Regions from separate parts of the Lysinibacillus sp. GW823-FHT02G10 genome, predicted to be linked through region 2. Evidence: riboswitches for the same ligand, from Rfam matches in the RefSeq annotation. Region 2 holds a riboswitch; the other holds the start of a gene.
What was found. A riboswitch is a leader RNA that binds a small molecule or an ion and turns the genes downstream of it on or off. The one in region 2 is predicted to bind S-adenosylmethionine.
Positions count from the first base shown of each region.

Region 1: linked by a shared signal. The riboswitch ahead of metA (homoserine O-acetyltransferase MetA) and the one ahead of AC1RFD_RS16415 (MetQ/NlpA family ABC transporter substrate-binding protein) in region 2 are both predicted to bind S-adenosylmethionine.

Region 1 is NZ_JBXAJI010000001.1:1,326,716-1,337,630, forward strand. It holds gene plsY (glycerol-3-phosphate 1-O-acyltransferase PlsY) at 1-93, shown strand, start outside; gene AC1RFD_RS06910 (HesB/YadR/YfhF family protein) at 113-403, shown strand; gene AC1RFD_RS06915 (spore germination protein) at 592-2,136, shown strand; gene AC1RFD_RS06920 (Ger(x)C family spore germination protein) at 2,162-3,361, shown strand; gene AC1RFD_RS06925 (hypothetical protein) at 3,366-3,599, shown strand; gene AC1RFD_RS06930 (GerAB/ArcD/ProY family transporter) at 3,631-4,779, shown strand; gene metA (homoserine O-acetyltransferase MetA) at 4,819-5,754, opposite strand; SAM riboswitch class I at 5,878-5,989, opposite strand; gene AC1RFD_RS06940 (nucleotide excision repair endonuclease) at 6,193-6,564, shown strand; gene AC1RFD_RS06945 (hypothetical protein) at 6,617-7,003, opposite strand; gene AC1RFD_RS06950 (TrmB family transcriptional regulator) at 7,026-7,808, opposite strand; gene AC1RFD_RS06955 (TSUP family transporter) at 7,934-8,704, shown strand; gene panF (sodium/pantothenate symporter) at 8,745-10,190, opposite strand; gene AC1RFD_RS06965 (YhdT family protein) at 10,190-10,453, opposite strand; gene AC1RFD_RS06970 (short-chain dehydrogenase) at 10,707-10,915, opposite strand, start outside.
Region 2 is NZ_JBXAJI010000005.1:165,651-176,565, reverse strand. It holds gene AC1RFD_RS16435 (alpha-hydroxy acid oxidase) at 1-927, opposite strand, end outside; gene AC1RFD_RS16430 (enoyl-CoA hydratase/isomerase family protein) at 942-1,721, opposite strand; gene AC1RFD_RS16425 (methionine ABC transporter permease) at 1,735-2,406, opposite strand; gene AC1RFD_RS16420 (methionine ABC transporter ATP-binding protein) at 2,399-3,424, opposite strand; gene AC1RFD_RS16415 (MetQ/NlpA family ABC transporter substrate-binding protein) at 3,532-4,362, opposite strand; SAM riboswitch class I at 4,451-4,555, opposite strand; gene AC1RFD_RS16410 (PPC domain-containing DNA-binding protein) at 4,678-5,181, shown strand; gene AC1RFD_RS16405 (pyridoxal phosphate-dependent aminotransferase) at 5,224-6,393, opposite strand; gene AC1RFD_RS16400 (carbon-nitrogen family hydrolase) at 6,490-7,284, shown strand; gene AC1RFD_RS16395 (PucR family transcriptional regulator) at 7,337-8,905, opposite strand; gene AC1RFD_RS16390 (amino acid permease) at 9,139-10,551, shown strand; gene AC1RFD_RS16385 (CoA-acylating methylmalonate-semialdehyde dehydrogenase) at 10,576-10,915, shown strand, end outside.

The DNA.
Region 1 (10,915 bases), on a different contig from region 2:
GTAGCCTTTTTATTTACCTTTATTATTTATCGTCACCGTGCCAATATTGCTCGTATTAAAAACGGCACCGAACCAAAGGTAAAATGGCTGTAGGAAGAGAGGAGCATTTGAAATGAATATTGCATTGACAGATGAAGCCCTACAATGGTTCAAACATGAAATGGAAGTTGAACCTGGTGATACAATTCGTTTTTATGCACGTTATGGTGGCTCAAGTCCGTTTCACGAAGGCTTTTCACTAGGAATGACACGTGAGGAACCTATTGCCATAGGTGTGCAAACAGAAATTGATGGTGTTATCTATTACATTGATGAGAAAGATCTTTGGTTCTTTAACGATCACAATTTACATGTTGATGTTGATACAAGTAATGATGAATTACAATACGACTATCGTACATAAAGCAGTCTGTCCTTTCCATACATGAAAGGACAGACTGTTTTTTTATTTATTACAAAACAAGACACACGAAAGTTGCAAGGAATGTGATATTGCCACAAATAGCTAGATTTTTCATATCACTTTCGTTTATCTCTCAAAAAAATTGTCCATTCTAAAGGTAATGAACGACCATTTGAGGAGGAAAACACATGTCCATGTCTAACAATAACGAGACCTCCCCATCCCATACAACGAACGATTTATTGTATACTTCCCTATCTAAAAATATAAAAATCATTCAACAATCACTAGGGCATAGTAATGATATTATCATACGTGAAATTGCGATTGGAGAAACTGATCCCCATAGCCTCGCCATTATTTCCATTGATGGCTTATCGGATAAAACGACTATTTCTGATTCTGTTATCGATAAACTGATGGCAAATATTGAAGAAGAACAAGATATTGAAATAACAACCATTAATCAATATGTTCGGAATTCCTATTTAACGGTAGGCGATGTGACGAATATTGAGCATTTCACAACACTTTACAATGCCATTCTCAATGGTGAAACGGTTATTTTATTAGATGGCTTTGCCGAAGGGATTGTGACAAGTACTAGAAGTGCCAAGGATCGAGCTGTCACAGAGCCATCGACGGAATCCGTAATTCGCGGACCGAGGGAATCCTTTACGGAAACCTTGCGTACGAATACAGCGCTCATTCGTCGCAAAATAAAAAGTCCGAATCTCTGGATAAAATCACGCGTTATCGGAGATGTGACACAAACAGATGTAGCAGTGATGTATATAAATGGCATCGCCAGTGACAAAATCGTCGCAGAGGTATTGGCTCGATTAGATCGTATTAATATTGATGGCATTCTGGAAAGTGGCTATATTGAGGATTTTATTCAAGACTCAAAAAACTCTATGTTTCCTACCGTCTACAACTCTGAACGACCTGATGTCATCGCAGGTGAATTATTAGATGGCAAAGTGGCGATTCTAGTTGATGGCACACCTTTTGTCTTAGTCGTTCCAGCGCTATTTACATCCTTTTTACAATCAGCAGAAGATTATTATCAGCATTGGATGATTAGCTCACTTGTACGTATCTTGCGTTTCTTTGGTATCAGTCTAGCATTAGTAGCACCATCCTTGTATGTGGCGATTACTACCTTTCATCAGGAAATGCTACCGACACCCATGTTAATTAGCATTGCTTCACAAAGGGAAGGCGTACCCTTTCCTGCAGTAGTAGAAGCGCTTATTATGGAGGTTGCCTTTGAGGTCTTAAGGGAAGCTGGACTTCGTATGCCTCGAACAATCGGTCCTGCGGTATCCATCGTAGGTACTTTAGTTATTGGTCAGGCAGCAGTTGATGCAGGCGTCGTTTCCGCTGTAATGGTAATTATTGTAGCCTTAACAGCGATTTGTAGCTTTCTATTCCCTGCCTATGGCTTATCGAATACGATTCGTGTACTACGTTTCCCATTAATGATTTTAGCTGCTATGTTTGGTTTATTCGGTGTAATGTTTGGCATTATGCTAATTATTCTTCATCTATGTAGCATTCGTTCATTTGGTGTACCTTATTTAAGCCCATTCGCACCGTTGGTATTACAGGATCAGAAGGATGCGTTTCTGCTGTTCCCGCGTAGAAAGTTACTTACACGACCTCGTTTGGTCAATCAAAAAAATATTGTTAGAGGACATAAATATATCAATGTAAAAAGCAGGAAATAACAACTGGATAAATGAGGAATGGAATATGGCAAAAATAAACTGGATTTGCTTACTATGTATCCTCACAATACTGTTAAGTGGCTGCTGGAGTAAGCGTGAATTAAATGAATTGGCCATAGTCGTAGCATTTGGCATTGACAAAATAGATGAGGAATATGAAATTACAGTTCAAATTGTTGATCCTAGTGAAGTCTCAGTGCGCCAAGCTTCCACTCAACGCTCTCCTGTCGTTAGCTATCATTCGAGAGGCGAGACCATCTTTGAAGCCATTCGGAAAATGACGACTATTGCAGCTCGAAAACCTTATTTTGCCCACCTTCAAGTGGTTGTATTAGGGGAAGATCTCGCGAAAGAAGGCATTAGTGATGCACTTGATTTAATTGTAAGGGACCATGAATTTCGTAAGGATTTCGACGTCATTATGTCTCACGATGCAACAGCAAAGGAAGTATTAAATGTACTAACACCCATCGAAAAAGTTCCTGCTAATAAAATGTTAAATTCTCTTGATGTCTCTGAGAAGGCTTGGGGCTCCACGATAGCTGTTAATATTGATGAATTAGTCAATACATTAAGCAATAAGCATAAAGGGGCGTTAATTTCTGCTATTGAAGTTCATGGGGATAAGAAATTAGGGGTAGATCAAACAAATGTGCAACGTGTTAAAACACCTGTGCTATTACGTTATACAGGTTTAGCAGTCTTTAAAGGGGATAAATATATAGGGCTACTGACTGAGAGCGAAAGCAAAAGTATTAGTTTTCTTAATGACAAAATTCAAAGTACGATAGAAATCATCGCCTGTCCTAATAAAGGGACTTTGTCTACTGAAATCACCCAATCCACTACAAAGGTGAAAGGGTCATTTAAAAACGGGAAACCGAAAATCGATGTCCATATTAATGTAGAGCAGAATGTTGGAGAGGTCGAATGTGTTATCGATCTTACCAAAAATAAATCGATTGATTACGTTAATAAAAAAACAGCCCAGGGTATTGATGAACGCATTGAAAAAACTGTAGAGAAAATTCAACAGCAATATGAAGTCGATGTTTTTGGATTTGGGGATGCCCTACATCGGGCAGATCCAAAGCAGTGGAAAAAAATCAAGGATGACTGGACTTCCATTTTTCCAGATTTAGCAGTGGCTGTTCATGTAAAGGTAACAACCCAAGGTTCAGGTACGATGCAAAATTCATTATTAAACAAGCCAAAGGAGGAGTAATGAGATGGTACTAGCCGTAGCTATCTTGATTATTGCAATCATTGTTGCTCTTGTTTTTATTCCAAAGCTAAAAAAGCAACAGGATAGAAAAGCCATTATTGTATTCTCCTTTTTGCTACTTATTGGAACGGCTTTAAATATGGGGATTGCCCTTAAAATCCATATTCCTAGCCCATTAGATTTGATTACCTTTATCTTCACACCAATTAGGGATTACATTGTGTCATTCACAAAATAGAAAGATGGACTGAGAAACGGAGGGTAGCTTGATGGAAAAAGAGATAATTAGTTCAAGACAGTTTACAATCGTTACCTTTCTCTATTCTATCGGTACAGCGATTTTAATTATCCCTTCGAGTATTACTGGTGCCGCTAAGCAAGATGCTTGGATAGCGGCAAGCATTGGTGTTCTGCTCAGTTTACTGGTTCTAAAATTATTTTTAACACTGGCCAATCAAACACCGTCCCTAAACTTTATCGAGGCCAATGAAAAAATTCTTGGGCGTTTTTTCGGGAAAATCACAGCGATTTGTTTCCTGATTATGACCTTTCTTTCGGCTGGAGAATTACTTTATTTTATCGGTATTTTCATGAAAACGGAAGTTATGCCAGAGACACCGACATTAGCATTTGCCCTACTGTTCAGTATCCTTATTATGTATGCCGCTTATTTAGGGATTGAGACCTTTGCCCGTTCGGCAGAAATCCTCTTCCCATTGTTTATCTTTATTTTTATTTTTTTCGTCATTAGTATTACCCCTCAAATTACATTTGAGAATATTCAGCCTCTACTAGAAGCGACCAAAGCATCTATGTTTTATAGTATTGCACGCTTTATGAGTATCTTTTCCTTTCCATTAATTGTATTATTGATGCTCTATCCTACTGGCGTCAATGTACAGCCGTCTGCACAGAAAGGGCTATATATTGGGGCAATCCTTGGCGGAATCGTCTTAGTTACGTTGATTGTCCTATCGATTCTTGTATTAGGTCCTGAAAACACTGCATCAAGGACATTTCCTAGCTATGCCTTAGCGCAAAGAATATCTATAGGGAATTTTTTACAGCGCATTGAAATCATTATGGCATTTATGTGGATTACGTCTATATATATTCGTACATTTATGTATTTCTATACGACCGTTGTTGGCCTTGCACAAATTTTGAAGATTAAGGATCATCGTCCGCTTATTATACCGATGGGTATAATTGTCATTGGACTTTCTCAAATTGTTCATCCAGATATTGTGCATTCTACTAATTATAATAATGAAATTTGGCCAATTTTTTCCTTTATTTTCACCATTTTATTACCCATACTTTTGCTGATTGTAGTAGTTATTCGCAATCGTAAATCCAAGGCTCAAAATAACGAAACACCTCAGCAGGAAACAGAAAATGACAATCAAAAAGTCTAATTTCTTCTAAGCTAGAAAAGAAATTAGACTTTTTATTAATTAAATATGATATTCGATTTCATCTACAAAATCCCATTCATATGGTGTTTCTTGGTAAACATAGTAGTTCAACCAGTTAGAGAATAATAGATGCGTATGGGCACGCCATGTATTCATCGGCACTTGTGTCGGATCGTCATTCGGGAAGTAGTTTACAGGAACGGCGATATCTATGCCCTTCGCCACATCGCGACTGTATTCATCGGCTAGCGTTGTCGCATCATACTCTAGATGCCCCGTAATCATAATATTTTTATTATCTTTTGATTGTACAATAAATACCCCAGCATCCTCTGAATAGGATAATAATCGTAGATCTGGATGATTGCGAACCTCGTCAATCGAAACAGATGTATAGCGTGAATGGGGCGCAGTAAATAAATCACTAAAGCCACGTACCAAATCTACAGTTAAATCTGTAATCACATGGGAATAGACGCCTGAGCATTTAGCAGAAAGCTCAACCTTCCCAATGCCATAATGATGATACAATGCAGCCTGTGCCCCCCAACATATATGTAGCACGGATGTCACATTCTTTTTAGACCAATCCATAATTTCTGAAATTTCCTGCCAATAGTTGACCTCTTCAAAAGCCATTTTTTCTACTGGCGCACCAGTTATAATCATACCATCATAGCGTCGGTGTCGAATCTGATTGAACGTTGTGTAGAAAAGCTGCAAATGGGATTTACTCACATTTTTAGACTCGTGTGTGGCTGTATTCAAAAAGGTAATATTCACTTGTAATGGTGTATTCCCCAATAAACGTAATAATTGGAGCTCTGTTTTTTCTTTTTCAGGCATTAAATTTAATATTAATATATTTAATGGACGGATTTGCTGTGTTTTCGCACGATCTTCTTCCATGACGAAGATTTTTTCCTCACGTAAATGTTCTCCAGCTGGTAAATTTTTCGGAATATTAATTGGCATCTTGCTTTCCCCTCTCTATAATCACTCTCTTTTAGCAAATCTTGCTTGCGTAGGATGCAACGAAATTAAAAAATCCTCCTCATTCCATACGAGATAGAATGAGAAGGATTTTTTTCACGTCCACTCTTATCTCTCAAAGGAAAAAATCCTTTGCTGGAATTAGCACCTTTCTAACAATTGTTAGAGGTTGCTGAAGCGTCATCGGGCCAAATCCCTCAGCTTCTCTTGATAAGATTATTTAATTATCTTGAATTGTAACACGAACTAGTTAGAATATCAATAATTCATAGAATATTTTGTGATTCACGCGCATGTTTCTTGGTCATTTGATGTACACTAAGCTTGCTATCTGTGGGGTTTCTACATTTAAAATTTATGGTAAACATGCCGTAATTATGTTACCATATACTTTTAGTAAGAGAGAGGAACGTGAATAGTTTGATTAAAATTGAATTTCCAAAACCAGATCTAGTAATCCGTCAACGTGAACAAGATTTAAAACCAGGTGATGTGCCAATCACACCTTACTTCGGTTTTATTGACTTCCATAAAATCACACGTGATAAAGGCGGCATTTTCTTATTCTATAATGACAAGAATGAGCTATTGTTTGTTGGGAAAGCACGTAAAATTCGTCAACGTATTAAAAAACATTTCGAGGATAATGTATCTCCGATGAAAAACCATCGTGATGAAGTGTTCAAAATTGAAGTCTATGAAGTAGAAGATCCAATGGAACGTGAAATTTACGAAACATATGCGATTAATACTTTCCGCTCTAAATATAACGTAGACAAAGTCTTTTATTAGATATCACGTAAAGAAACCGAAATCTCATCTAAAGGGATTTCGGTTTCTTTTATCACATAATGGTCATACGATCAATTGGCGTACTCTGACCGTTTATTCGCAAATCAATGGTATCCAGCTCAGGATTCTTGACGGTGACTTTAAAAACATAGGGTTGAGCCTCTTTCCTTTGCTCGCTGCCTTCTTCTAACTGGATAATAAGCCTATTTCCCTCAGCTGTAATACTTGCCAATACATTCCCTTTTGAATAATAAACAAGGTAATATGGAGCATCCTTTTCATGTAATAGTTGTATTCTGTCATTAGAAACGATATTTTTTTGGACCTTATCTGGGACAACCGTTAGCTCATGAATCGTTGGTGGTTCGGTAGGTGGTGTAGCATTACAGGCTCCTAGCATTAGTAGGCTTATTAAACCTAGCAACACGAATTTTTTCAAGTTCCTCCCCTTCCTTATACGACTATTCTAAGAAAAAAGCTTTACGTTCCTTAGCAATCCAGTCTTCTAACTCCTGGTCATCACGTTTTACTAACCGATTGATGAGCACATCATGCCATATATAATCCTCTAACAAATAAATATGAACCGGATCATTGGTGATAAAGGCCGTCTCTTGGGTAGATGGAGAATGACCATAAATCATTTCCTGACCATCTATCGATAAGATAAACCAATGCGGTGTAGACGCTTTTTTTGTATAATGTGTGGCTCTATGCTGGTCAATTGAGGCGAGATGCTCTCCTACATACAACGTAATGCCATGAACAGGAACATGCAGCGCCACCTCTTGCAAATCTTCACGTAAGGCATCATACATATCTTCCCACATCGACAGCATCACTTTTTTCTTCGCCTTCTTTAGAAGTGACTGACAATAGTTGATAATGGATTCCTTGCCCTTCAGCATGACCACTTTAGGCTCAGCTTCCTGTACTTTTTCCTCTAATTTCTCTAATTTCCCGCTTATAGACGTAAAATTCGACTCCCAGCGCTGTTGCATTTGCTGTAAGAACACAGACACAGGCATTGCCGAATAGGTCGTTTGTTCTGCGGTCTCTTCTTTTAACACGATGCCCTTTTCTACAAGGATATTTAAAATATCATACACTCTTGCACGTGGTATGCCAGAATTTTTACTAACCTGATAAGCACTGACATGACTTTGCTGAACAAGTGCCGTATAGGCCTTCGCTTCATATTCTGTAAAACCCATTTCTTTCAGCTGGGTGATTAATTCCTCCATGTAATCCCTCCGTTATCTTTATTATAGGCTACCAATGTGAAGTTTTGCCAATGAAAAAATGGGGTTTACAGCGCAAATAAAATTAGTTACTATTTCAGTAGTAACTAAATTTAAAGAGGTGTCATATGTTGTTTGAAATCGATGTACATATTCTAATATTATTAATTTCTTTTGGATTTCTGGCGGCTTTTGTTGACTCAGTAGTGGGAGGGGGCGGTTTAATTTCACTACCAGCCTTACTATTTGTTGGGCTCAATCCAGCTGCTGCGGTTGCCACGAACAAACTAGCAGGAGCTATGGGCTCGCTCACTTCCTCTATTTCTTTCTATCGTTCTGGCCAGCTGGACATTCGCTCTGTCCTCAAATATTTTCCACTAGCATTTATCGGATCATTATGTGGTGCTTGGACTGTGCATCTGATTAATCCAGCATTACTAAAGCCATTAATGCTTGTTATGCTGGCGGCTGTTGGGGTATATACGATCTTTAAAAAAGATTGGGGTGCTGTCTCTACCGTAAAAAATCTATCTAAAAAACATTTGTTTTTATTTATGCTGCTATTATTTGCTATTGGTTTTTATGATGGATTTCTTGGTCCTGGCACAGGGTCGTTTTTAATCTTTAGCTTCTTATTGGTAGGCTTCGATTTTTTAAAGGCGGCTGGTAATGCGAAGTTTTTAAATTTGGCGAGTAATGTGGCTGGTGTTTGTATGTTTGCTTACTTAGGTCAAATTCATTATGTTTATGGTCTAGTCATGGGCATTGCGCAAATTGGTGGGGCTATGCTTGGCTCACGGATGGCAATCAAGAAAGGAAGTGGCTTTGTCCGCACACTATTTATTGTCGTTACAATGACATTACTTGCGAAAAATGCCTATGATTTTATGATGCATTAAAATAAACGCCACAGAATTTGAAATCTGTGGCGTTTTGGCGTTAAATCATAAGCTTTTCGTTTTTAAATTTATGACTAGTGGACAAACTGACAATCACAAAAATAAAGAAGGATGCGACAATTGGTATCGTGACTGTATGCATACCAAAGACAGAAGGATAAAACCGATCAATCATAATATACAACAACATGCCTGAAATCATTGACGCAATCGCTCCGTATTTATTCGCTTTTTTCCAATACAATCCTAAAACGACTGTCCAAATAAAGACAGCCTCTAGTCCACCGAAGGCAAATAAGTTCAACCACACTAATAAATCAGGTGGATTGAGTGCAAAGATGACAACGGCTAGGCCAATGACTGTTGTTACAATAAAGCTTGCACGCTTTATCTCTGCATCACTAGCTTTCGGCTTCATATAATTTAAATAGATATCTTTGACAACTGTAGAGCTGACAAGCATTAGTAAAGCATTAACCGTAGACATTGTCGCAGCCATTGGTGCAGCTAAAACGATTCCTGCTAAAAATGGCGGTAATACCTTCAATGTCAGGAGCGGCATGACTTTATCACCAATCTCAATGCCCGGTAAGACAGGTCGGGCTAACACCCCAATTAAATGCATGCCAAACATGATTGTCCCTATGGCAATCGTGCCAATAAGAATCGCTTGATGCATACTTTTGGAATCCTTATAGCTCATCGCACGAACCGCAATTTGCGGAAGTCCTACAACCCCTACACCAATGAGAATCCAAAATGTTGAGACATACAGAGGCGTTAAATCTCCTTGTGCGCCAAATGGTGACACAAAGTCAGGATTTTCAGCGACCAGTGAGGCCATTATATTGTCGATGCCTCCACCTGCCACAATCGTGCCGATTAATAAAATAATTGTACCAATCACCATAATTGAACCTTGGACCGTATCTGTAAGTGCAACCGCACGAAAGCCTCCGATAATCACATATACTAACACGGAAATCGCAAAAATAAACAGTGCTGCTGTGTAGCTTAAGCCAGTTAATGACTCAATTAAGCGTGCACCCCCAACCCATTGAGCCATCATAGCCGAAAATAAGAAAACAATGATGCTAATGGCTGATAAAATAACAATGACATGGCTTTTGTAGCGTTCACGTAAAAAGTCGATTAACGTAATGGCCTGGTAACGACGAGCAATAATGGCGAATTTTTTCCCTAAAATCATGAGTACAAAATAACCTGCTGGTAGCTGAGCCATTGCCAGTAATACCCACCCAAGTCCTTTTGTATAGGCTACACCCGGTCCTCCGATAAAACTACTCGCACTGCCATATGTAGCAATCATCGTCATTGCAAGGATAAAACCACCCATTTCACGACCACCTAGGAAATACTCCTGCAGGAATGAATTAGAGGAGCGGACATGCTTATTGGCCCAAATACCGATTCCAAAAATAATAATTAAAAATAATAGCAATGGAAATACAACTTGCCAATGCATTAGCGATCCACCTCCTCATCATCGAATGGTACCTCTTTGAAAAAGAGTTTCATCACAATCCAGATAAGAAGGATCATAAAGCCTGTCCCAGCGATACAGCTATAGAAAAACCAGGCAGGAAAACCAAATACATACGTATAATTTCTTGGATCTCCTGAACCTAATCCATAGGCAAAGCCAAACCAAATCGCAAAGTTGACAAGGACGAGTCCAATTCCGATAAGCGCCTCTCGATGCGCTATTTTAAAGCGTTGATCTTTCACATGTAATCCCCCTAACCTACTCTATTTTACTGATATGTCGCTCTGATGGGAAGAGATGTGAGTAAATAAGGATAAGTTATATGGAAATGATTTTGTTATACTAAGTAAAAGGTAAGGAGAAGAAAGTTGCTTGATCCTGACGTTTTTCACACAAACCTAACTATCCCTCACAATTATGTAGACATCTACAACAAACTGATAATGGAGATAAGTAAAAACCTTCGTCCATCTAGTTAGACGAAGGTTAGTTAGTTTATAATGGTCGCTTTTCCCAAGGTTGTAGCGTCCCGACAATATGGATAGGTTGATCCTGTTGAATAGCAGCAACGACACCTTGCGATATTTGCTCATGCGTAAGCCATCTCGCATGACCTTCTTCCATCATAAAACCTAGCTGGATTTGCCTGTATTGCGAACGAGCAGGGAGCTTCAATTTCTCTTGGACTTCACTTAAATTCGCCT
Region 2 (10,915 bases):
ACTATCTAATATAATAGGAATTTGTCCATTCACAACTTTCACAATAGCAGGAAGGGCATCAAGTGAACCAATCACACCATCTAATTGACGGCCACCATGGTTTGATACAATAATGCCATCAATACCATTGTCGATAGCATGTTTTGCATCTTCAGGATGTAAAATTCCCTTCAATAATATAGGAAGGTTGGTACGTTTTTTTAGCTCTCGAACATGTTCCCAATTAAGTGTTGGGTGGAAGACATTTTGCAAGACACCTTGTACGTAGGACTCGAATGAATCATCAGGTAAAGTGGCTGTAAAAACGGGATCATTCATATAATTTCCTCTTGCATAGCCTAGCTTCAATGGTGAAAATTGATTGCGTACATCTTCTTCACGCCAGCCTAGCATTACGGTGTCGACAGTTAAAACGATCGCTTCAAATCCAGCTCCCTCCGCACGTGCAGCCATGCTAAAAGCAATTTCTTCATTAGTAGACCAATATAATTGAAACCATTTTGTTGCAGAAGGCGCAGCTTGAGCAACTTCTTCAAGAGCAAAAGTGGACACAGTGCTTTGTATATAAGGGATATTTAAAAACTGGGCGGCACGTGCAACGGCAAGCTCACCTTCATCGTGAACCATTCCGTTCATGCCCACAGGAGCAAAAAGCAAAGGAGTTGGATATGTTTTACCAAACAAATGAACCGATGTATCAACGTTTGACACATCATTTAAAAATCGGGGAACAATGGAATACTTCTCAAAAGCTGCACGATTATTGCGCAGTGTTTGTTCACCGCCAGCACCTGAACGGATGTAGCCAAAAGGGCCAGCTTCGATTTTTTCCGCTACGGCCTTTTCTAAATCTGCAAAGCAAATGGGGAAGGGGACTTGTGCAGTTATATTTTTTAAGAGTAGATCGCCATCAGTTATGTTTGTCATCGTTACTACCTCACTTATTTATTGAAAATAGGCTTTCTTTTATTTAAAAAGGCTTGAATACCTTCGTTATAATCGTCTGAACTAAATGAATCCAAAACTAACTGTGCCAGCTCATCGTTTTCTTCAATTTCACCATCAACAATTGCTTGGATAATTTTTTTGATGCCTGCGTTTGCAATGGATGATTTACTTAATAAATGTTCAGCGAATTGCAATGTCGCCTCATCAATTTCCTCTGGTTCGTGTAGGGCCGTGATTAAACCAATGTTTTTTCCTTCTTCAGCTGTAAAAATAGTAGCTGTGTACAAAATTTCCCTTGCCTTAGCGACACCAACAATATTGATGAGACGTTTCGTGCTTTCTAAATTATAGACAATACCTATGTTTGCAGCGGTAATGCCTAGCTTACTCTTAGGCGTTGCTATTCTAAAATCACAAGCATTTGCTAACTCTAAGCCACCACCAATTGCTAAGCCCTGAATCATAGCAATTGTCGGGTGTGGAAATTTATAGAGAGCATCGATCGCCTTTAGAGCCAATTCATTATAGGCTTTGGCATTGTCTGTAGCATAACGAACATCTAAAAACTCGCTAATATCTGCACCAGAAGAAAAGGCTACTTCATTGACACCGCGAACAATTAAAAGTTTGATGGAAGAATCTATACGGAGCAGCTCTAGTTGGTCTACTAAGGCTTGAAACATTGCCCTTGATAAAGAATTCCGTTTATCCGGGCGGTTTAATACTAACGTTGCAATATAGCCATTTTTCTCTACATAAATTTCGTTTGTCATCTTCATTCTCCTCTTAATCTTTTTTCAACTTCGCGGCGAAGCGGTTACCAATGGATTGAATGCTCTGCACAAGGATGATTAAGATAAAGACAGTTGCATACATCACATCAACCTCATAGCGCAAATGACCATAACGATAGGCAAGGTCACCTAAACCGCCAGCACCAACCATTCCTGCCATTGCTGTTGCACCAATTAATCCTATTGTGGCAATTGTTAAGCCTAAAATAATAGATGGTCGCGCTTCACGTAATAGGACATGCCAAATGATATGGCGACGTTTAATACCCATGGCTGTGTAGGCTTCTACTACTCCGGAATCCACTTCTAAAAGCGCAGACTCCATCAGTCGTGCAATATAAGGAGCTGTGTAAACAACTAGTGGAACGATTACACCTTTAACACCAATTGTTGTACCTACAATTAACTTGGTAAAAGGTAAGATGAAGAATAGTAAAATGATAAATGGAACAGAGCGAACAATATTGATAAATAGATTAAAAAACTGATAGAAAAATTTATTTTCAAAGGATTGTCCTGGTCGTGTTAAAACGATTAATAGCCCTAATGGAATGCCAATCAGAATGGAGAAAAATAATGAAATTCCGACCATTTGAAATGTTTCGATAATTGCTTTGCCAATAACATCTGACCAATCTGTAAAGAAGCTTTGGATACTACTCATTGAACGCACCTCCTAATTCTTCCACTGCCACGCCATTTTCTGAAAAATACGTTAACGCCTTTTGGACAATCTGCGTTTCGCCATGTAAATGCACCACAATATTGCCGACAATACCGTTTTTTAATTCAATAATATTAGCTGTTAAAATATTTGGTTGCACATCATATACCTTAGTGACTTCTGCTAATAATGGCTTACCAGTACTTTCACCAAGGAATGTTAAACGGATTACACTTCCTGAAACATTTAATTGCTCAATAAGAGAAGGGGATAAATTACGTTGTGAAATTGTATTCAAAAACTTTCGCGTTGTAGGGTGATTCGGTTTCGCAAAAAGTTCAATCGCTGTGCCAAATTCCACAACTTTCCCTGATTCTAGAACAGAAACCTCATCGCAAATTTTTTGAATTACATTCATTTCATGTGTGATGAGCAGAATCGTAATGCCTAATTCACGATTAATTTTTAACAACAATTCAAGAATGGCTTCCGTTGTCTCAGGATCAAGTGCACTTGTTGCTTCGTCACTAAGTAAAATCTCTGGTTCCTGTGCTAAGGCACGTGCAATAGCCACACGCTGTTTTTGACCACCTGAAAGTTGATTTGGGTAACTATCTAGTTTATCTGTTAAACCGACAATTTCAGCATACTTAGCTACTCGGTTTTTTACTTCCGCCTCTTTATAGCCTAGTAGCTTTAAGGGAACTGCAATATTATTGTAAACTGTTGCTGTTTTTAAGAGATTAAAGTGCTGGAAGATCATCCCGATTTTTTGGCGTGTTTGACGTAATTTGTGAAGAGAAAGGGTCGTAATGTCTACATTGTCTATCACTACTTTTCCTGCTGTAGGACGTTCTAGTAGATTAACGCAACGAATGAGTGTACTTTTACCAGCACCACTATAGCCGATTACACCATGAATTTGTCCCTTTTTTACGTGAAGGTTGATGCCATCCACAGCTTTTATGATGCCTTTTTTCGATTTAAATTCTTTTGAGATATTTTGTAATTGAATCATGCGATTGTTTGCTCCTTTCTCAACCTTCTAAAAAGCAAGAATCTGCTCGTCTTCCCATTGGGGAATTTCAGCAGATTCTTCGGCTTTATAGAAGCTTTCTGAACATATTACCAGCTAGGGATTACAGAACCTTTGAATTCCTCTTCGATGAATTGACGCACTTCGTCAGATTGGTAAGCCTCAACGAACTTTTTAATTGTTGGATCATTTTCATTTTCAGCACGTACAACAATATAGTTCACGTATGGAGAATCAGTAGATTCCAATAAAATAGAGTCATCTTTAGGGTTAATGCCAGCCTCTAGTGCAAAGTTTGTATTAATAGCTGCTACATCTACTTCACTAAGTTGTTTAGGAATTTGAGCTGCCTCTAATTCAATGAATTTTAAATTCTTTTTGTTTTCTTCTACATCACGGATCGAGGCTGTTAAGTCTGCACCCTCTTTTAACTTAATATAGCCAGCTTCCTGTAAAACAAAGAGGGCACGTGCTCCATTCGTTGGGTCATTTGGTAAGCCAAACGTTGCACCGTCAGGAATGTCATCAAAGGATTTATATTTTTCTGAGTAGATACCCATTGGATTTAAAATCGTCTTGCCCACTGGTACTAAGTCTGTATCATGGTCTTTATTAAATGTATCTAGGAAAGGCTCGTGTTGATAGCTGTTCGCATCAAGATCACCTTCAGCTAAGGATGTATTAGGTAAAACATAGTCAGAAAATGATTTTAGTTCTACTTCTAGCCCATTTTCTTTTGCTACTTTAGCGGCTACTTCTGCAATTTGTTCGTGTGGACCAGAAGTGACGCCTACAACGATTTTCTTTTCATCAATTCCTTCAGCTTGGCTTTTACTATCTTCTTTAGAGCCACAGCCTGCCAAAGCTGCTACTAATGTTAAACTTGCTAAACCTACTAAAAATTTATTTTTCTTTTTCATGAAAATACCTCCAAGATTGTTTTTATCGGTTTTTTGAAAATAAAAAAACTCTCTTACAAATTAAGAGAGGCTCATGAAAAGATGTCCTCTCTTATCTATCAAACGAAGATCGTTTGCAGGATTTAGCACCTTCCTATAAAAAGGAGGTTGCCGAGCTTCATAGGGCCAGTCCCTCAGCTACTCTTGATAAGAGATTTATAATATTTTTTTGTAATTCCGATAGAACTAATATAATTTATAGGGTATAGTAAGTCAATAAATAATTTTTAAATTTTTTATATAATTATAATATTTCGACGCAAAAGAGGGATAACAATGTCTGTAAGAGTTAATTATGGTATAGGTTCATTTGGTAAGGTTATTAGTGCTCGTTTTCTAACGGGAACAGATATCATTGAAGGAATTGAAGCGCTTTGCGAAGAGAATAGTATAGAGTCAGCAACAATTGTAAGCTGTATTGGCAGCTTTCAAAAAAGTAGCTTTGTTTATTTAGTGCCAGATGCAACAGTTCAAATTCAAGTTCGTTTTAGTGATGTGATTGAAAAAGAGGGACCATTAGAATTTATTCAAGGTTCAGGTGTGGTGTGTAAGCGAGAGGGTGGATATGAGACACATTTCCATGGTTCTATGAGCGATCAATGGGGTGTTGTATCAGGTGGGCATTTAATAAAAGGAGGCAACCCTGTTATTACTGCTGACATCGTGTTGGCAGAGGTACAAGGGATTCAACATATTCGAAAATGGGATGATGAAACAGGTCATGTTCAATTTTATCCATTAGAAAATGGTTTAGGGCAACCAAGGAAAATTGAAAAATAGTAATAATCCTGTAGCTAGGGATAGCTACAGGATATGGCGTCATTATCTTTTAAACAATTGTAATTGCTCGATTCTATGGATTGCTTCACGTAAGCGCTCCTCACTAACCAGCAATCCTACGCGAACATAGCCTTCACCATATTGACCGAAGCCATTACCTGCTGCTACAGCGATATCAGCTTTTTCGAGCAAAAGATCAGCAAACTGTTCACTTGTATAGCCTAATGGTACAGGGAGCCATGCGAAGAAGGAGCCTTTTGGAGCCGTAACATGCCAGCCAATTCTTCGAGCTTCTTCAATGAGTACATTGCGGCGACGCTCATAAGTAGCTCGTAGTTCATCCGCACATTGCTGGGAAGCCGTCAGTGCTACTGCTGCGGCTTGTTGAATGGCAGGGAATTGACTACAAAACAGATGATCCTGAATTAGATTAATAGCAGCAATAATCTCGGCATTCCCTACAGCGAAGCCTATACGCCAGCCAGCCATATTATAGGTTTTCGATAATGTATACATTTCAACTCCTACTTCTTTTGCACCCTTTGCTTGAAGGAAGCTAAATGGTTTATTACCGTCAAATCCTATTGCCCCATAAGCAAAATCATGTGATACGATAATATTGTGCTCCTTCGCAAAGCGAACGGTCTCTTCAAAAAACGCAAGTGATGCTGTACCACCTGTAGGGTTGTTCGGGTAATTTAAGTAAAGAAGCTTTGCTTTTTCTTTCACTTCATCAGGTAATGCATGATAATCAGGTAAGAAATCATTTTCAGCAAAAAGGGGCATTACTTCAAAATTGACGTCTCCTAGTACAACACCTGATAGGTAATCTGGATAGCCAGGATCTGGTAAGAGCATCGTGTCACCAGGGTTTAACACAGCTAAAGGTAGCTCAACTAGACCAATTTTTGTTCCACCAAGAATCGCTACCTCTGTATCTGGATTTAGTTCTACCTGATATTCACGTTGATAAAAGTCCGCAGCAGCTTGGCGTAATTCAGCGAGACCTCTAAATGGTGAATATTTGTGGTTTTGAGGATTTTCAGCTGCTTCCTGTAATGCTTGAATGATGTGAATAGGCGTTGGCTGATCGGGATTTCCTTGCCCAAGGTTAATGACATCACGCCCTTCTTCTAGAGCCAAGTTTACTTTTTGAACGAGTGCTGCAAAAAATTGAGTGGGTAGTTGCTGTAGTTTTTTAGAGAATTCCATGCATGATCACCTTTTTCAGAATATAATAATTATTATTGAAGAATATGAAGCAAATAGTATTACTTTTTCTGTTAATTGTCTAGAGGAGGAATAGAGATGAAAATCGGTTGTATTCAATTAAATATTGGCTTTGGCAAAGTTGAAGAAAATTTTGAACGTGCCGAGGATAAGATTCGTGAAGCTGCAAAAAATGGGGCAGAAATCATAGTGTTACCTGAAATGTGGAATACAGGCTATGCTTTAGAGAAACTACCTGAGCTAGCAGATATCAATGGTGAGCGGACAAAGGCCTTTTTGGCTAAACTTGCTAAGGAACTTGATGTACATATTGTAGGGGGCTCTGTTTCAACAAAGAAAGGCGATAAATTTTATAATACGATGTATACCTTTGATCGTAATGGAGAACTAGTTGGGGAATATAGCAAGGCACATCTTTTCCGTTTAATGGACGAGCATCTTTACTTGGAAGCAGGGGATGAAATGAATCGTTTTGCTTTAGATGATATTGAAGCTGCTGGTGTCATTTGCTATGATATTCGCTTCCCAGAATGGTTACGTGCACATGCATTACAAGGAGCAAAGGTATTATTTGTACCAGCGCAGTGGCCAACTCCGAGGATTGACCATTGGAAAACGTTGCTACAGGCTCGTGCAATTGAAAATCAATGCTTTGTGATTGCAGTAAATCGTATTTCGAAAAAGGTAGAAAATTTTAATGGGCAGTCTATGATTATTCAGCCTTGGGGAGAAGTATTATGGGTAGGTGCTGAGGACGAGGAAGTAGCAGTGATCGATGTAGACTTTTCTATTGTCGATGAAGTACGTGGAAGAATTCCTGTTTACGATGATCGTAGACCTGGATTGTATCACGATGTAGTTGTGAAAAGGTAATAAAGGGCACGCTTAGGAGGGGAGATAGCCTTTTAAGCGTGCCAACTTTTTTCTAGCTCTTATCCTCGATCAATGAATTGGCTAGTAGCATAAATTCAAGTGTAATGCGGTTATGCCCGTTCATAAAATTTTTACCAAGTAAACTTTCAAGCTTTTTTAAGCGGTGATAGAGTGTTTGACGAACAATAAACAATTGATTCGCTGTTTGCTGTTTAGAGCCATTTGTTTGTAAATACACCTGCAATGTTTCGAGAAGCTTACTATTATATTTTTCATCGTATTCAATAACGGGCTGTAAATAGTCGTAAATCACTTCCTGTAAATCCACCTGCATTTGTAATTTATAGATTAAATGATATAAATGCAGATCATCATAAAAGAACGAGGACGTTTGTACTTTTCGACAAATATATAAGGTTTCTAGTGCAGTTTGATAACTTTTAGGAATTTCATCCACATCACAAACGACCTTCCCAATAGCTATCTGATAACCTTGTGTCTGCTGCTTTTTATAAAATTCAGTTTTGACCAAAGAGGAAAACATGTTGTTTAGCATATCACGAATGGCTTTACTATCTTTGGTATGCAGTAAAATAAAAATAACATAGCTTTTTCTTTCAAATAAAAATGGAATAAAGCCATGTTGCTCAAAGAGATTACGATAATAAAGCTTACTATAGACTACATCCTCCTGCGCCTTTGTCAACGTATTAGGAGAAGCCAAAATAAAGACAGTGCCACTGGATTGTGTATAGTTAGTATAATGTGTAACGATAAATTTATAGATTTCCTCCTTAGATAGTTTTTGATCAATCCAATCAGCTAAAATCGAAGCATCCTCAATATTCTTTTTTTCCTCAATATAGAACTCTCGCATTAAAAGCTGTGCCAACGCTGTTGCCGTGCGATCTAATATTAATAATTCAAATTCGGAGAAAAGCCCATCTTCTCGATAAATTGATAAATCGGCATAATGTTGATCAAATAGAAAAATAGGCTCATGTTTAAATTGCTGAGACGATGTATTCAATGTTAGGAATTGCTGCCGCTTTTTATGAACCATATTCGGGAAAAAGACAGGTTCTCTACCCTTAATGGAAAACATAATTTGTATTTTCAATTCATTATACATATTTTGTAAAATATCGTCCGTATTTTGTCCCAATACTGCATTTTTGTTCAATGTTTGTGAGTAAGCTTCTAGTGAAGAAATCAATAGATATTGCTGATTGATAATTTGACTATGTAAATCCTGTGTAATACGAACAAAAGGAACTGCTTCATGGAAAACAATAATAGGCAACTGGTGGCGGTTGGCAAGTGTTAAAATCGCTTCAGGAACTGCTTGAATAGAGGTGCCATATTCAATACAAAGGGCAGCACAATTTTTTTGAATGATGGCTTCTATAAAGGATACAAAGTCCTCGATACTATGTTGGAGACTAAGCCCTGTAGTTAATACTAACTCTTCACCAACTAAAAAATTATCAACATGAATGATTTCTAGTACATGTGCCCATTTAACGCTCCTTGTTAATCCCTCATGACCTGCAACTACCTCTGCATTTTGAAAATATTTATTCTGTAAAACGTCTAGTACTTTTAGTTGAAATGGGCTCATTTTTGCCCCTCCTTTTGACATGCGTGTCTGTGGTTAGAATTCAATAATTTCTGCTTTGCGCTAAGAATTTACTCATAAAATCGTTTAAAAATTATTTTAAGAATATTTAGTCTATTTTACATTATGTATAAAACAAAAGTATAGAATTTTACAGTTTGTCTATTACTTCAACGTTATGAAAGATGTAAGATTTTTGTAAGCGATCAAGCAATCTACTAAAAGAGGTGACAGATATGGGGCAACAAACGCATTTACAAAGAGGATTAAAGAAGCGGCATATGACGATGATTGCGATTGCCGGTGTAATCGGTGCTGGACTATTTATGGGGAGTGGCTCGGTCATTAACCTAGCTGGTCCAGGGGCAATTTTATCGTATATATTTGCAGGAATTATCGTTGTATTAGTTATGCGTATGCTAGGTGAGATGGCGGCAGTCAATCCAACGAGTGGATCGTTTGCTCACTATGCACATGAAGCCATTGGTCCGTGGGCAGGTTTTATGATTGGATGGTTGTACTGGTTTTTCTGGGTGATTGCCATTGCTTTAGAGGCAACAGCAGCAGCTGCCATTATTCAATATTGGTACGATGGGATTCCTTTATGGCTTTTAAGTCTGTTATTAACTGTAGCACTTACATTAACAAATGTTCTTTCTGTCAAAGCTTTTGGTGAGTTTGAGTATTGGTTCTCTCTTATTAAGGTTGCAAGTATAGTCGTTTTTCTAGGTCTTGGTGCTTTTATTATCTTTGGTATTGCTCCAAACTTTAATGCTGTTGGTATGACCAATTTAGTTGAACAGGGTGGTTTTTTACCAAATGGTTTTGGCGCTGTTCTAATGGGTGTCGTTATCGTTATTTTTTCATTTATGGGGACAGAAATCGTTGCGATTGCTGCTGGTGAATCGGATGAACCGTTAGCCGCTGTCACAAAAGCTACCAATTCTATTACTTGGCGTATTTTAATTTTCTATGTAGGCTCTATTGCAGTTGTAGTGACGCTATTGCCTTGGCATTCCTCAGATATTTTAACAAGTCCTTATGTAGCGGTACTTGATTATATTGGTATTCCTGCAGCCGCACAAATTATGAATTTTGTTGTTTTAACTGCTGTATTATCATGCCTAAATTCAGCACTATATGCTACATCAAGAATGGTATTTTCTTTAGCGGAAAAAGGAGAAGCACCAAAGGCATTTTTAAAATTAAATAAAAATGGTGCACCTGTTAATGCCATACTTGCCGCAACATTTTTCTCATATATTGCGGTCATTATGAACTATGTGTCGCCAGATAAAGTATTTATGTTTTTATTAAGTTCTTGTAGTGCTATTACGTTGATTCTTTATTTAATCATTGCCTTTTCACAGTTAAGAATGCGACGGAAGATTGAGCAAGAAAATCCAGAGCTATTAAAGGTGAAAATGTGGCTATTTCCATATTTAACATATTTAACAATAGTAGCAACAACAGCATTACTCATTGCGATGTTCTTTATAGAGTCTATGCGCTCACAAATTTTATTTACATGCGTTATTGTGGCCATTGTGATGATTTTCTATATGCTGACTCAAAAGAAAAAGGTGATCAAACAAGCCGATGAATCAAGTTCCCTTTTCACAAAAGACAAGTTTGATTTTGAACAATAAGACGAAAAAAAGGAGTGGTCAATTATGACAGTTCAACAAGAAATGAAAACGCTAACACATTTTATCAAAGGAGAAGAGGTAGCAGGTACAAGTAACAGATTCTCTGAAGTATATAATCCGTCAACAGGTGAGGTTATTGCAAGAGTACCCCTTGCTTCAAGAGCCGAGGTAAAGCATGCTATTCAGTTAGCTAAGGAAGCCTTTCCAGCATGGAAAAAAACATCAATTGGGAAGCGGGTAGAAGTGCTACATCGTTTCCGTCAGCTGTTAGTAGAAAGACAGGAAGAACTTATCAATGTGATTTGCCAAGAAAGTGGAAAAACTAAGGAAGATGCGAAAGGTGAAATTGTTCGTGGTATTGAAT